Regions from separate parts of the Virgibacillus sp. genome, predicted to be linked through region 1. Evidence: riboswitches for the same ligand, from Rfam matches in the RefSeq annotation. Region 1 holds a riboswitch; the other holds the start of a gene.

What was found. Region 1 has a riboswitch for S-adenosylmethionine ahead of HLX49_RS06975 (methionine ABC transporter ATP-binding protein). Riboswitches for the same ligand answer to the same signal wherever they lie in the genome.
Region 2: linked by a shared signal. The riboswitch ahead of HLX49_RS00440 (O-acetylhomoserine aminocarboxypropyltransferase/cysteine synthase family protein) and the one ahead of HLX49_RS06975 (methionine ABC transporter ATP-binding protein) in region 1 are both predicted to bind S-adenosylmethionine.

What each region holds. Positions count from the first base shown of each region.
Region 1 covers NZ_JABXHF010000024.1:1,341-9,682, reverse strand. The annotation lists partial or broken gene HLX49_RS07000 (acyl-CoA dehydrogenase family protein) at 1-717, shown strand, start outside; gene HLX49_RS06995 (arsenate reductase family protein) at 1,200-1,553, shown strand; gene gcvH (glycine cleavage system protein GcvH) at 1,728-2,108, shown strand; gene HLX49_RS06985 (toprim domain-containing protein) at 2,500-2,856, shown strand; gene HLX49_RS06980 (thioredoxin family protein) at 2,879-3,193, shown strand; SAM riboswitch class I at 3,262-3,376, shown strand; gene HLX49_RS06975 (methionine ABC transporter ATP-binding protein) at 3,477-4,508, shown strand; gene HLX49_RS06970 (methionine ABC transporter permease) at 4,498-5,166, shown strand; gene HLX49_RS06965 (MetQ/NlpA family ABC transporter substrate-binding protein) at 5,248-6,072, shown strand; gene HLX49_RS06960 (YuzK family famiily protein) at 6,274-6,444, shown strand; gene sufC (Fe-S cluster assembly ATPase SufC) at 6,915-7,700, shown strand; gene sufD (Fe-S cluster assembly protein SufD) at 7,718-8,342, shown strand, end outside.
Region 2 covers NZ_JABXHF010000001.1:102,536-110,877, reverse strand. The annotation lists gene cls (cardiolipin synthase) at 1-101, opposite strand, end outside; gene rarD (EamA family transporter RarD) at 626-1,537, shown strand; SAM riboswitch class I at 1,643-1,762, shown strand; gene HLX49_RS00440 (O-acetylhomoserine aminocarboxypropyltransferase/cysteine synthase family protein) at 2,052-3,803, shown strand; gene HLX49_RS00435 (SGNH/GDSL hydrolase family protein) at 4,640-5,509, shown strand; gene HLX49_RS00430 (YpmS family protein) at 5,515-6,135, shown strand; gene HLX49_RS00425 (hypothetical protein) at 6,245-6,853, opposite strand; gene HLX49_RS00420 (ABC-F family ATP-binding cassette domain-containing protein) at 7,716-8,342, shown strand, end outside.

The sequences.
Region 1 (8,342 bases):
GAATGTTCTATGAATAAGTATATGTGTACGGAACTATTGGATTTTGTAGCAGATGAAGCTGTTCAATTACATGGTGGTTACGGTTTTATGCAGGAATATGAAGTAGAGCGAATGTACCGCGATTCACGTATTAACCGTATTTTTGAAGGGACAAATGAAATTAATCGCTTATTAGTTCCTGGTACATTATTGAAGAAAGCAATGAAAGGTGAGTTGCCTTTATTACAAAAGGCACAATCACTTCAAGAAGAGCTAATGATGATGATGCCAGAAGAAGTTGGCACAGATGCATTAGAACAAGAAAAACATCTGCTTAAAAATGCGAAGAAAATGGTATTGCTAGGAGCCGGTTTAGCGGCACAGAAATTTATGCAGAACATCGAAAACGAACAAGAAATTCTTGTGAACTTAGCTGATATGGTAGCAGAGGTTTACAATATGGAGTCTGCCATTTTGCGTACAGAAAAGGCAATTCACCGAGATGGTGAGGAAAAGAGTATGCAAAAGCTGTTGTATACGCAAGTTTATGTACAAGAAGCGTTTAATCGCATGGAGGCAAATGCTAAAGAAACATTAATTGCTGTAGAAGAAGGAGACACTTTACGAATGATGCTTTCTTCTTTACGTAAGTTAACGCGGCATACACCGACAAATGTAATTGCAAAAAAACGCGAAATTGCTACTGCCATTATTGAAGAAGAAAAATATACGCTATAAAAAAGTTATGTAAGAACAAAGGCGTAGCGCCCGTTTAGCAACGTAGCGACTGGATCGAATCAACAGAGATAAAGAAATCGCGATGAACAGATGATGACTTAGTGTAGGGCGATTTCGTGAAGTTGCCTAGTTGCTGGGCGATGGAGCCGGACGTGGCTATTCGGTGTTTCGTGCTCTACAAGCACCTCATTTTATCATTTCAGATAGCAAAAAAGACGCGCTGAATCTATGAAAATAACAGATTCTAGCTCGTCTTTTTTACACTATAAGAAAACATAAAAACTTATACTTTTCTATAATGCAAACCAATAGTTGTATTAAAATTAGTAAAAGTGTGCATAAATAAAGTGCTGAAAATAATAGAGGTTATAACTAGATTGAGAAAAACCTAACACATACAAAAACTCATTTTATTCGAATTTCAATTGTCTAATTTGATATAATGATACATATTATACATATTATAGATTGGAGGCTGTTTAATGCTGACTTTTTTCTGGTATCCGAACTGTGGGACATGCAAAAAAGCGAAAAAATGGTTAGATAATCATCAAGTAAATTATAAACCAATACATATAGTGCAAAACCCACCTAATAAAGAAGATATACTTGAACTGATGCAGAAGAGTGGGATGCCTGCAAGAAAATTCTTTAACACAAGTGGTAAAAAATATCGTGAATTAAATATGAAGGAAAAAATAGCAGATGCCACGGAAGAAGAAATGGCGGAGATACTAGCTTCTGACGGAATGCTAATTAAGCGACCAATTGTAACAGATGGCTCTAACGTAACTGTTGGCTTCAAAGAGGAAGAATTTGAAAAAAACTGGCTATAATAGCTTATTCCAACCGAACTGTCGAATAAAAAAATCAAGTTGATGAAGGATTGTACGATGTTAACTACAAGTGAAGGGTAAAACTTTTGAAATAATCTATTTAAAATAATACTGGATAATTGGGACTGAACCTTGTATAGTGAAATTGGAATATATCATTTGGAGGGAATAAATATGAGCGTACCAAAGGATTTATTATATTCAAAAGAACACGAATGGGTAAAAAAAGAAGATGGAACTGTGCGCATTGGAATTACTGCATTTGCACAAGATGAGTTAGGTGACATTGTGTTCGTTGAACTACCTGAAGTCGGTGACGAATTAGAAATCAATGAGCCTTTCGGTAGTGTAGAGTCTGTGAAAACGGTATCGGAATTATATGCTCCTATTAGTGGCAAAGTAGTTGAAATGAATGAAGAATTGGAAGATAGCCCTGAATTGGTGAATGAATCACCATACGAAAAGGCATGGATGGTCGTTGTTGAACCAACTAAGGAAACAGAATTGGATGACTTACTATCTGCGGAAGCTTACGAAGAAATTATCAGTGAATAAATATTAGAAAAACTAGGCTTGTAGCCAAAGTATTATGGCGAAAGCCTTTGTTTTTAAACCTTAAAAATTTTATACTTTCTTATAGTGTGAACAAAGCTGATCTGCAATGCTTTGCAATCAGCTTTGTTTATAAGAATGTTAATAATTGTCCGTCTGTTACATAAACTAGGAGTAAACTTATTGATAATATGAAAAGCATTATAGTACAGAGATGAAGTCTTGCTATATGATGTATACATTCAATAGTCAAAAGCCTTCTAGTTGTGCAGTTATCCTTTTATAAATATCTACATATTCCCAGCTAGGTTTACATTATTGAAAGACAGCTAAAGGTAAATAAAACATTTTTTATTGCAAGCTTGTTGCTTGATTTTTCAAGGAGTGCTGTGTGATGATTACAGATGGATCAGAAAAGGTTATGATTGTAGAAGGATTGACTGATAAGAAGCAAGTGAATAAAGTGATTGCCGAAGAGATCACCATTGTTTGCACAAATGGAACGCTTGGAGTAGAGCGATTTGATCACATGTTGGAGGAATATGGTTTAGATGATAAGGATGTTTATATTCTTGTCGACGAAGATCCTTCTGGCATCAAGCTTCGTAAACAACTAGCAAGAGAATTACCACATGCTGAACACGTCTATGTAAGTAGCGAGTACAGAGAAGTAGCGACGACACCTGAAAATGTACTAGCTCAAGTTTTAGTGAGTAAACGAATAGCGGTTAATCCTATATTTCTGATTTAATTTAAAGTAAAAAGGTGATAGTTTGCAACAAGTAACAAAAGAGCAACTACAGCAATCCAATTACTTTCTTTATATTTATACACCACTTTGCGGAACGTGTAATCTTGCTAAAAGTATGTTACTTAAAATGGAACAAATGCAAAAGCAAGAGCTATTTTTAGAAATGAATGCATCACTACATCCAGAATTTATGCAAACGTATCAAATAGAAAGTGTTCCTTGTTTGCTTATAAAGAAAGATGGAGAGCTCGTTGAAAAAATGTATGCATTTCGCGATGTAGCAAATATATACCAACACTTGATCATGCATAGACCAGAATTGTTTTCATTTCAATAGTAAAATTACATTGACAAATAGCAAGCAACGTGTTATTATGATTTCTATTCCAATTAAATAATAATTAACTCTTATCTTGAGCGGTGGAGGGACTGGCCCTATGAACCCGCGGCAACCTTCAAATAAATGTTTTATTTTGAAAGGTGCTAATTCCTGCAAGGCGTATGTCTTGGTAGATGAGGGGACATTTTGACATGTATACGTCTTTCTGTTCTCTTACAGAAAGGCGTTTTTAATTGCTGATGTGGGCATAATAGTAAAGGGACAAAAAGGAGGACTATGTGTGATATCGATAGAGGGTTTGCGTAAAGTTTTTACTGCAAACAAGACAGACACAACGGCTGTTGACGATGTAACCCTTTCGATTAAACAAGGAGATATCTTTGGTGTGATCGGTTATAGTGGTGCAGGAAAAAGTACGTTTGTGCGATTACTGAATCGTTTAGAAGAACCTACAGGTGGTAAGATTTTTATCCGTAACCAAGAAATAACAGCATTAAAAAAGAATGAATTGCGGTTAGCTAGACAAGATATTGGGATGGTATTCCAGCATTTTAATTTGTTATGGTCACGTACTGTGAAAGAAAATATAGCCTTCCCATTAGAAATAGCAGGTGTTGAAAAAGAAGAACGGAATCAACGTGTTCAATCTCTCATTAATTTGGTCGGTTTATCCGGGAAGGAAATGACCTATCCTTCGCAATTAAGCGGTGGACAAAAGCAACGGGTGGGCATAGCAAGAGCTTTAGCAAACAAGCCTTCCGTATTATTATGTGATGAAGCAACATCAGCCTTAGATCCAGAAACAACAAACTCTATTTTAGACTTGCTTGTTGACATAAATCAGCAATTAGGCTTAACGATTATATTAATTACACATGAAATGCATGTTATTCGCAAAATATGTAACCATGTAGCCGTGATGGAAAACGGAAAAGTGGTAGAACAAGGTAATGTATTGGATGTGTTCTCACACCCCAAAAAAGATGTTACGAAAAAGTTCGTTCAACAGCTAATGGGGGATGCAGAAGCCGAGAATGAGTTTGAACATTTAGTTCGCACATTTGAGAATGGTAAGTTGATTCGTCTCCATTTTGTAGGTGAAACAACGAACGATGCTTTAATCAGTAAGCTCGTAAAGACGTATGACATTGACATTAGTATTTTACAAGGGAAAATTACGCGAACACAGGCTGGTGCGTACGGTACGCTATTTATCCAGATGACTGGTGAAGAATCAGAAATCACACAAGCAATCCAACATGTAACAGAAAAAACTTCTGTAGAGTTGGAGGTGATTCGCGGTGTTAGCTGATTTATTTGCTACTATTAAAGTAGAAGATATTATAGAAGCAACGAAAGAAACATTTTATATGACGATTATTGCTTTAATAGGAACCTTTATTTTTGGTATTTTACTTGGGTTACTGTTATTTCTCACTAATAAAGGGGGACTATGGCAAAATAAATGGGTTAACTTTATCACGGCCACGTTTGTAAATGTATTTCGTGCTATTCCTTTTATTATATTAATATTATTGTTATTCCCTTTTACTGATTTTCTTGTTGGTACGATAAGAGGCCCTAACGCTGCGCTCCCGGCATTAATTATTGGAGCAGCACCATTTTATGGACGGTTGGTGGAAATTGCTTTAAGAGAAGTAGATAAAGGTGTCATAGAGGCTGCTAAAGCAATGGGTGCCAAGACCCGAACAATTATTTTTAAAGTATTGTTACCAGAAGCAATGCCAGCTTTAATTTCAGGACTTACCGTTACTGCTATTGCGCTTATTGGTTATACAGCAATGGCAGGAGCAATTGGGTCAGGAGGCCTGGGAAGCTATGCATATTACTCGGGCTTTCAACGTAGAGACTTTGATATTGTTTTGCTTTGTTCCGTAATTATTGTGTTCATTGTATTTCTATTTCAATTTATTGGTGATTATATTACACGCAAACTAGATAAACGTTAAGGAAAATTATTAATTATAATAATGAAGTGTAATTTTGACAAATGTATGCAAATAAAAACGATGAAAGAGGAGCGTGCCAACATGAAAAAATATATTCTTTCCATTTTAATCCTTATTGTATTAGGTGGTTTATTAGCTGCTTGTGGTGGGGAAAAAGAAAAAGACGATAATAAAATAACCGTCGGAGCTTCCAGTGTACCACACGCAGAAATATTAGCAGAAGCTAAGCCGATTTTAGAAGAGAAAGGTATTACCCTGGAAATTAGTGAATACCAAGACTATGTGTTACCGAATGATGATCTTGCGAATGGAGAAATTGATGCTAACTATTATCAACACATCCCATTTCTTGAGCAAACAATTGATGATACAGGTTACGATTTAGATTATATTGCAGGTATTCATATTGAACCGATGGGCGTATATTCCAAAGGGATATCTAATGTGGAGGATATTCCAGAAGGAGCGGAAGTTATTATGAGTAACTCCGTGCCAGATCATGGGCGAATTTTAACTTTGTTTGAAGAACAAGGACTTATTAAAATAGATGAAGATGTAGACAAAGCACGTGCTACTGTTGATGATATAGTAGAAAATCCCAAAAACTTAACTTTTTCACCTGAATATGAGGCTGCTGTCCTTCCAGAATACTATGAAAGGGAAGAGGATGCCCTTGTAGCCATTAATACGAACTATGCAATTGATGCTGGTCTAAAGCCAGAAGAAGATGGTTTATTTATTGAAGGCGATGAATCTCCTTATGTGAATGTGTTGGCAGTGAAGAAAGAGGATAAAGACGATGAAGCATTAAATAAATTAGCTGAGGTCTTACAATCAGAAGAAATTCAAGCTTTTATGAGGGAAAAATATAATGGAGCAATTGTTCCAGTAAAAGAAGAGAAATAAAATAGTAGCAATAGGCTAAGATTTAGCGAAATTTACTGTATGTGTAGGTATCGCCAACGTATCCGTATATAAGTGAAATTTAACCGTGAATATGCCGAATGAAACGTTTATATCCATTTTGAGAAGGGAACTTGTCTTATGTTAAGCTTATGATGAGTCAAAACGAGGAAAGGATGATTCCCTATTCATAGTGGAATAAAAATGAAGTACACTTCTGAAATGGAAAAAGCAATGCAGCAATCGCATCATATTGGTTTTGGGGAGTATCAACGGAAGTTAAAACAACGGCTAGCAGTTGAAAAAAAACGGCAGCAAGAATATCAGAAGTGTAAGCTATTTACCTTAGCATATATGAACCAACAACACGGCTAATTATTTTAAAAATGTAGATAAATAATAGCGTAAGGGCGTTTGCGATTCGCATAAACGCCCTTTTGCTATTGTTGTAAGGCCTGCTTCAACAATTTGAACAAGCCTAAGTGAGAAATAGCAACGAAATTTTTTCGTAAGAGGGCTTTAGGTTATACTCTTAAGCTACTAAAATATTCAGTGGGATCCAAAAAAAATTAAACGGATGAAAGATGCACCTTTATGTGGGCATATATCCTTGTAACCGCTGCCAGTATGCATTTTGAATCATTAAATTAAGTAGAGGCAAAGAAGTTGAGTTATCCATTATCAATAAGATAACATAAAGAATGTCCATTTATACATAGGATTTCCTGTTCTAAAGAGTTGATAATAAATTCGAAATGATTTAAGATTGTAATGAGAATAAATTGAGAATGACTATCACGCTTAGGCAATGTGATAATTACAATAATGAATTTGGAGGTATAAATATGGCTGGATCAACGCTAGAAATTAAGAATTTACACGTATCAATTGAAGATAAGGAGATACTAAAAGGTGTCGACTTAACAATAAAGGGTGGAGAATTTCATGCAATTATGGGACCAAATGGTACTGGTAAATCCACTTTAGCTTCTGCGATTATGGGGCATCCGAAGTATGAAGTTACAGAAGGAAGCATCTTATTGGATGGAGAAGATGTATTGGAAATGGAAGTAGATGAGCGTGCTCGTGCTGGTTTATTCCTTGCGATGCAATATCCAAGTGAAATTAGCGGTGTAACTACTTCTGACTTCTTGCGTTCTTCGATGAATGCTCGCCGCGGCGAAGGAAACGAAATTTCACTTATGAACTTTATTAAAGAAATGGACAATGCTCTTGATTATTTAGAAATTGATAAGAATATGGCGCAAAGATATTTGAATGAAGGGTTTTCTGGCGGGGAGAAAAAGCGTAACGAAATTCTGCAACTTATGCTACTGAAGCCTGAGATCGCCATTTTGGATGAAATCGACTCTGGTTTAGATATTGATGCATTGAAAATAGTGTCTAAAGGCATTAACAAACTTCGTGACGAAAACTTTGGCTGCTTAATTATTACACACTATCAACGTTTATTAAACTATATAACTCCTGATTTCGTGCATGTCATGATGCAAGGTCGCGTTGTTAAATCTGGTGGACCAGAATTAGCTAAGCGTCTTGAATCAGAAGGTTATGAGTGGATTAAAGAAGAATTAGGTATCGAAGATCATACTGTTGAGCAAAATGCGTAACGTAAGGAGGGGTATTTATGACTGTAGAAACCAAGTTACCATACAATAAAGAGTACATTGAACAATTTTCAAAAGAACGAAATGAACCACAATGGATGTTAGATTTACGACTTCAAGCGTTAAATAACGCTGAAAAGCTAGAATTGCCAAAACCGGATAAAACGAAGATTGGTAAATGGAATTTTACGGAGTTTAAACATACAGCAAAAGGTGAGGAAATTACTTCATTACAAGATCTGCCCGTTGAATTACAGGAATATTTAGATGAAAATAACTTACCTGAGAACCTCCTAATTCAGCGTAATCATTCTGTTGCTCACAGTACATTAAGTAAAGAACTGGAAGATAAAGGTGTTATCTTCACAGATATTTTTACTGCTTTGCAGTATCATGGCGATCTCGTACAGCGCTATTATATGAAGGATGCCGTATCTGTTGATGAGCATCGTTTAACAGCCATGCATGCAGCTTTAATGAACGGTGGTGTTTTTGTTTACATTCCTAAAAATGTCGTTGTTGAAGCACCTTTACAAGCTATATTCTGGCAGGAAGATCCAGAGCTCTCTATATTTAACCATGTACTCGTCGTCGCAGAACAAGGCAGTTCAGTAACGTATGTAGAAAATTATATTTCTCATAATG
Region 2 (8,342 bases), on a different contig from region 1:
GAGGTTGGATCTTTTCGTTCAAGAAAGATAATAGAAATTCCTAAGGCAATATTTAAAATTAAAACAAAGCTTAGCAAATAAGAAGATAGATCTATTTGCATTACTTTCCCCCCTTCCCCAACCTTACTCCATTTTTTTTACACTCTCCCATAATACTATAGCATACCATGTTATTCATTTTTTATCTATTGTATTTTAAAATCCCCTTTTCATGTATAAACAAAACATAGATTTACAAAGTCTTTACGGCCAAAGCCTTTGTTTTATTTATAAAATTAACCTTCATTTTAATGTTTTTCTATGTATTTAGAAAAGCTTGGCTTGTCGCCAAATCTTATGGCGAAAAAACGCTGTCGTTTTTCTTATACTTTAAACCTTTATACTTTCCTATAGTACAAAAAAACTTTCCTCGGAATCTGGAAAAGGCTTTTTACTTACTATTCTTTCTTTTCTTGCAAAAGAGATTTAGAATGACTATATTATATTGACATCCATCTGGAGAGGTTACATGCTTTCTTTGTATTAAAAAAGCTTAACTGCACAGTGCTTTCATCAATATATAAACGTGAATTTTCTTTTTTTATCTCTTACTCACCATATTATTTTACATGAAAGAAGGGAGAACATGACCGTTACACAAGATAAAACGGGTATCATACATACCTTAGGAGCTTATGCTTTATGGGGAGTTCTTCCCATTTATTGGAAATTTCTAGAGAGCGTTTCACCTGGCGAAACGCTGGCACATCGAATTATATGGTCGGCTATTTTTATGATTATCATTGTACTTATTGTTGGGAAATGGCATGAATTGCTTCGCGAATGGAAGGCATTAATGCAAAACAGACGAAAATTCATAGGCGTTTTTATGGCAACTACTGTTATTAGTCTCAATTGGCTGACATTTATTTGGGCGGTGCACAATGATCATGTTATTCAAGCAAGTTTAGGATATTATATTAACCCTTTAATCAGTATTTTGCTTGGTATCCTTGTGCTGAAGGAATCTTTTACCTTTAGACAGACCATTTCCTTTATCATGGCAGCTATTGGCGTCCTTTATTTGACAATAAGTTATGGCGTATTTCCTTGGATATCTTTATTGCTTGCAACGAGCTTTGGGTTGTACGGTTTGTTAAAGAAAAAGATAGATATTGGTCCTATGATTGGACTGACAATCGAAACGATGTTAATTTCTCCAGTCGCTCTTCTATTCTTATTGTTTCTTCCGCAAAACACTTTTCAATGGAGCACCATTCTATCAACGACAAACATGCTACTAATAGGTGCTGGCGTAGTTACAGCAATACCGTTATTACTATTTGCAAGTGGAGCGAAACGCATTTCTTTATCCTTGGTCGGCTTTTTGCAATACCTTGCACCAACGCTTATGTTGTTAATAGGAGTTTTTTTATATAAAGAGCCATTCACTTCTGCTCACTTCATCGCATTTTTATTCATATGGTTCGCACTGATTAACTATCTGTTAGCTAGTTACCAAAAGCCTACAAAAAAGCAATTTAAAAAAGCAAACTAACGCTTTATTAAAAACAAACAGTTGAACAAGCAAGCTCTAATAACAAAAATCACCGTTGACAAATTCATTTGAACCTTATATAATATTCAGTAATTTAAATAACATCTCTTATTATGAGCGGTGGAGGGAATAGGCCCTATGAAGCCCGGCAACCTGAAAGCAACCAACTTTGCTTTTTACGGTGCTAAATCCTACAAACCTATTATAAGGTTTGGAAGATAAGAGGAGGACGGAATGTATATTTTAAACCCTCTTCTTAAGAAGAGGGTTTTTTATTTTTTGTTTTCATTTCTTCCTTGCAAACTACTTACTTCTAACCAATAGTAGAAAAACTTCGCTTATCGCCAAGTCTTATGGCGAAAAAACGCTGTCATTTTTCTTATACTATAAACCCAAAAAATTTTATACTTTTCTATAGTGCAACACAAGATGCATGGTTCTTATCCATGCACTCTCTTTTTCAATTAGTCGAATAGCAAACCCATTTTTACATTTAATCAAAGGAGGAAAAATAATGAGTCATTTTTTTACGCAAAATCCAGAAACTGCATTACTTCACGGTGGGCAAACCCCCGATTCAGAAACAGGAGCTAGAGCAGTCCCTATTTACCAAACGACCTCTTATGTATTTAACGATACAGAACACGCACAAAACTTATTCGGTTTAAAAGAACCTGGAAATATATACTCCCGAATTGGTAATCCAACTGTAGATACGTTTGAACAACGTGTTGCCCAACTAGAAGATGGTGTCGCTGCAGTAGCTACATCTTCTGGAATGGCCGCAATCACTTTCGCTATTTTAAATGTAGCAAGTGCTGGGGACGAAATTATTACCGATAGCAATCTTTACGGTGGCACATACAATTTATTTGCTAATATACTTCCTCGTTACGGAATTCATGTAAAATTCATAGATGGTTCCAATCCAAATGAAGTAGAGGCTGCAATTACTGAGAAAACAAAAGCTATTTTTGGGGAAACGATCACCAATCCCAGCCTGCATGTTTTTGATATTGAAACGATCGCAGCAATAGCACATGCACACCATATCCCTATAATTATCGATAATACCTTTGCCCCTTACCTCGTTAAACCATTCGCATGGGGAGCAGATATTATTGTCCATTCTGCAACAAAATGGATCGGTGGTCACGGAACAACGATTGGCGGGGTGGTTGTAGACGGAGGAAGGTTTGATTGGAATCACGATAGATTCCCAGGTTTTACCGAACCTGATGCAAGTTACAACGGCTTGCGATTTGCTGATGTTGGACCTGCCGCTTTCGCTACAAAACTACGTGTACAATTAATTCGTGATATTGGAGCTTGTTTAAGCCCACATAGCGCATTTTTGTTGCTTCAAGGGTTAGAAACGTTACATTTACGCATGCAACAACATACGAAGAACGCACAAAAAATTGCTGCTTTTTTAACAGATCATCCAGCAATTGATTGGGTTAATTATCCTGGCTTGTCCAATCATCCTTCCTATCCATTAACAAAAAAATACTTTCGTGAGGGTACTGCCGGGTCAATTATAACGTTCGGTATTCAAGGTGGAAGGGAAGCTGGAAGACAATTAATTGATCAAATTGAATTATGGTCGCATGTAGCAAATGTAGGTGATGCTAAATCGCTCATTATTCACCCTGCATCTACCACACATCAACAGCTAACAACGGAGGAATTAGCCGCAAGTGGGACAACAGAAGAAACCATTCGTTTATCGGTTGGCTTAGAGTCTGTTCATGATCTACTCATTACTTTGGACAACGCAATAGCAAAAGCTACAGGGGAACAAGCAACCATCGCTATTGGTGAACAACAGGCTATCCATTGGCTGCTTCATTCTTCTTTTTTAAGAGACGGTGGAAATGTGCGCAAAAAATGCCTTGCCGTATACGGTTTAGAAACAGCAAATGAAACAGACCGAAAAAAAGTCTTCCAATTACAAGCGTTCGGATTCGATATAGCTGTTGTGGGAAGTACTAACCTAACTATCCCTTTACCACAATATAAAGAATTAACGGACATCCCAGTAGTGGACGCTACTTGGTCACTGCAGCCTACATTACCAGCTCCACTGTTAGAGCAGCTCGTAAATAAAGACTGTAAGCTTTTATGGGTGGAAAATACAAATGAAACAGCTGCTACGATAGAACATGCCAAAGCAACTGGCATTACCGTTATTACACAAAAAAACCCTTATGAAGAAGCGTTATTGCTTCGAAACAATGCTACGGAGGCACCTGTATTTGCATAGCATACCATTACCTTTTTTATAACAGGTTTATTTGTTTGTATAATTGGAAAAATTATAACTAACCTTCCCTTTCTGATCGCCTTGTAATTGAAGGCGATCTTTTTTACTATTAGATTTTTTTGGTTTATAGTAGAACAAAGGCAGGGCGCTCGTTTAGCAACGTAGCGAGTGGAACAAATCAACGAAAGTTTTAGGAGTCATGCCACTAAAACAGGGGTATGCCGACGCACTAAGGCAAGCCCGTTTTAGTCGACCTTCCTATTTAGCACGAACTGATGATGACTTATCGTAAGGCGATTTCGTGAAGTCGCCTAGTTGCTGGGTGCTGGCTTATTAGGTTATTTGGTTATACATAAGCCCCTCATTAGCCCCTAATTTTATACTTTCTTATCTCTTAAGAAAAACAAAGGCTTTCTTCCTACGACAAGCCAAGTTTTTCTAATGATAAAATGAATGAAGGTAGCCAAAATCGGCAAGCTATGAAAGTAGTCAGTAGAAATAGAAGATTTGATACGTCTAATTGGAAAAATTCAACTTATGATATAAAGTGAATTTCTAATCAGTGGAATTTTCTTTCATCCCCTACTTATTTTAAAAGTTGGGATGCTGTTAGCTCAGAACAGCGCGAGTTTTATAGTATCTTATAGTCGGGATAAACTTCAAAATATTATACTGCCCTATAGTGTAAGCAAATGCTTGTAGTATACATATGCTGTATACTACAAGCAGCCAATACTCTAATCATACAAACAAAGTCCTCATTAAGTTAGTATAGTTACCATAAAACTTTTAACAAGCCCGATGTTTAAAACTAATCCACTTAGGTGTTGATAACGATGCAAAAAAAGAAATTAATAACCGGAGTAACTCTCCTGTTACTCATCGTAGGAGCCACGCTCTATATTTTCATACATGAAGCAGATCAAGCAAATCTTGCTGAAAAGGATATAAAGCAACAGGATGCAGCAACAAAAGAAAAAACGGCCAACATCAAAAAGCATGAGCAAAAACCATCGCCAAAGCTTTTTATTCATAAAGAGCAACAGGTTACGAAGCATTTTTATCAATCAAGACATATCACGGCAATTGGTGATTCGTTGACACAAGGTGTTGGCGATGAAACAAAACAAGGAGGCTATGTCGGAGCCCTTGAACAAATAATGACTCAAGCAAACACAGAAGCTTCTTTTGATAATTTTGGTGTACGAGGCAATCGCTCAGACCAACTACTTAAAAGACTGCAGCAAGACGATATTATTGCTTCCATAAAGCAAGCGGACATTGTATTTATAACAATTGGCGCTAATGATGTGATGCGTGTATTAAAAGAAAATATTACAAATCTCCAAATGGAGGCATTTGAAAAAGCTCGGGTAGACTATGAAAAACGACTTCATAAAATCTTAACCAACATCCGAACGGTAAATGCAGATACGAAAATTTACTTACTCGGTTTTTACAACCCTTTTGGGCAGTATTTTAAGGACATTAAAGAACTGAAGCTAATTGCAGACAATTGGAATAAAACTGGTAAAGAGATAATAACTACGTATGAAAACAGCTCCTTTATACCAATTAGTGATTTATTTTCAAACACAGATGAAAATTTGTTTGCAGAAGATAATTTTCATCCAAATCAGTTAGGCTATGAGCGGATTGCTGAACGTATATTTGAGGTTCTAAAGAATGAACAAGAAAGAGGATGAACAGCATGGGGAATAGAACGGAACATACCAAAAGTAAAAAGTGGAAAAGGCTATTTATCGGGTTACTTTCCTTTAACATGATCCTGCTTTTTGTATTGCTCACACTTATTTTTTGGCCAGTTCCACAAGCTGAATACCCAGAAAAAGCTACTGAAGAAACAGATGCAAATTCAGAATTTATTGTTCGTACGACTAAAAAAAATTTAAACGATTTGGCCAATACGTATATTGACCAATTGCTTGAAGGGACAGATCATGAATATCGTATTGAACTAGGAGATGATGTACACTTAATTGGTGAATTACCTGTTTTTTCCTCAACCGTTCCATTATCTGTTCATTTAGAACCTTTTGTACAAGAAAATGGAGATATTATTTTGAAACAGAAGTCCATTTCTATCGGCTTATTAAAACTACCGAACAAAAAAATTATGGAATACATGGATAAATACCTCCCGATGCCAGAATGGGTTACTGTTAATCCAAAAGAAGAAGAAATATATGTAGCTGTGACGGATATCGAGTTAAAAAGTAATTTTCAGGTCGCCGTCGAACATATTGACTTACAGGCAAATAATTTATCGTTTAAATTTCGTATACCATATCAAACATTAGGTATTAATTAAGCGAAGCTAGAATATCTAGCTTCGCTTATATTAGCTTGTGAAAATAGTATTAAAAAATGGCTCGTAGGATGAGGAATAACCTCAATAAGAGCTTCCTCCTCGCTACGAGTTATTGTTCGTTCATATGAGAATAAATAATATATGATGACATAACCTGCGCTTCTTCTTTTGAATCACACATTGCTGTTTTATTACGGTATGGATAGTCGCCGAGCCTTCCTTTGTATATTAACTGCATTCCCTCATGACTTCTTATATCTTCAGGGGTCACAAAGCAAGTCGGCTTTTTAAGTTGAAAATGTTCGACATCATTTAATACAGTTGCTACAAATTGCGAGCAGAAGAATGCACACTTCCGATTAATTTCTATTTGCAACAAGATGCCGATTAAACCGATAAAATTGTAACGGTAGCGATCTTTGTCACATTCAATTCGCTCAATATGCTGCAAGATTTGCTCACGCTCTTCTTCAGATACGGTAAAACGATAAACTGCACAAGCTGCATTCTTTAAAAAATCACTATGAATGTCTTCTTGAACAAACCCCCCAATAAAAGGATTTTTGGGCCGCTTCCGACCAAAGCTATACAATCTCTGCAAATCCTCATCAAATCCGATGGAAACGTGGTTCAAGGACTGTTTTGTAAAGAAATGAATAGCTTTCGCTAAATTCGTGCCCGTATCTGTGAAGAGAAGATAAATGAATTTTTCCCCCAATACACATATCCCCTTCCATCTATGCTGTAAAAGAGCTAAATTAAATAGGTTAGCACGTCATGTTGTTAGCACCCCTGTGTATTTCAAAATTACTCCTGTAGATGATAAGACTTTCTAACATAGGGATTTTTACTATTGATTACTGCAATAAGGTTTTGGTAAGATGCTTTAAAAGAAACAGCATGTAAGATTGTTAGTTTGAACTTTTTAAATAGGAGTCAAACACCTTAAAGCACATTCTCTCTAAAAACTCCTCACATAGCATATTTAAGCGTTAATATTCGCTATTATTTCTACCATTTCATTGTATTCCTGATCGAAATTGTATATGCGCTTGAACCCGCGGCTTTTCATTACAGACGGACACTTTCCTCAGGGGTGTTTAAGCCTCCTTACTCGCCAAAAAACACCAAGCTCATGCGTTTTATACAGGAGTCGCCGCATGAAGTTGATAAAGCGACTGCTTACCTGCTCATACTATTACTGGAATTAACTTGGACGCTTCTTATTCTTGACATATCTACCCACCGCAGATCTTTTAAAAGAGCAATTCATACCTCACCTTTCTTATACTATTACAAAAAAAACGCATTTGCACAAGTATATTTTTAGCATAGAAAACACAAGCTTGTCGGCAAACTATTTTATCAAGCCATCGCTTAATTTTGAGAAGTGAATACATTCCCTCAGAAAGCGCCCAAATGAAAACAAGGATAGTTCAGCTTTATTTTATTTATCCTGTTCATTTTTCCTTGTAGTACTAAAAGCGATTGTTATTCATGAAGCCAAACATTGACGAATTACTTGAAATAACGTAAGCTAACGTTGATTACTTTTATTTTATTGGAGGAAATTAAACCGAATGATTAATGTATCGAATGTGAGTTTACGATATGGCGATAAAAAATTATTTGAAGATGTGAACTTAAAGTTTACTCCAGGTAATTGTTATGGATTAATTGGTGCAAATGGAGCTGGTAAGTCCACTTTCCTTAAGATATTATCTGGTGAAATAGAGCCACAAACGGGTCATGTCTCCTTATCTCCAGGCGAACGCCTTGCTGTTCTAAAGCAGGATCATTTCGCTTACGAGGACTATAACGTTATCGACACGGTGCTTATGGGGCATGAAAAGCTTTACGCTGTGAAACAGGAAAAAGACGCTATTTATATGAAAGGCGATTTTACGGAAGAAGACGGCATGCGTGCTGCTGAACTAGAAGGCGAATTCGCTGAAATGAATGGCTGGGAAGCTGAATCTGATGCAGCTGTTCTATTAAAAGGACTTGGCATCGATGAGTCACACCATGATAAACAAATGGCTGAGCTACATGCAGACGAAAAAGTGAAAGTGTTACTTGCCCAAGCGCTATTTGGCAATCCGGATATCTTATTATTAGACGAGCCAACAAACGGGTTAGACATTCATGCCATTCAATGGCTAGAAGAATTTCTCATTCATTTTGAAAATACCGTCATTGTGGTTTCC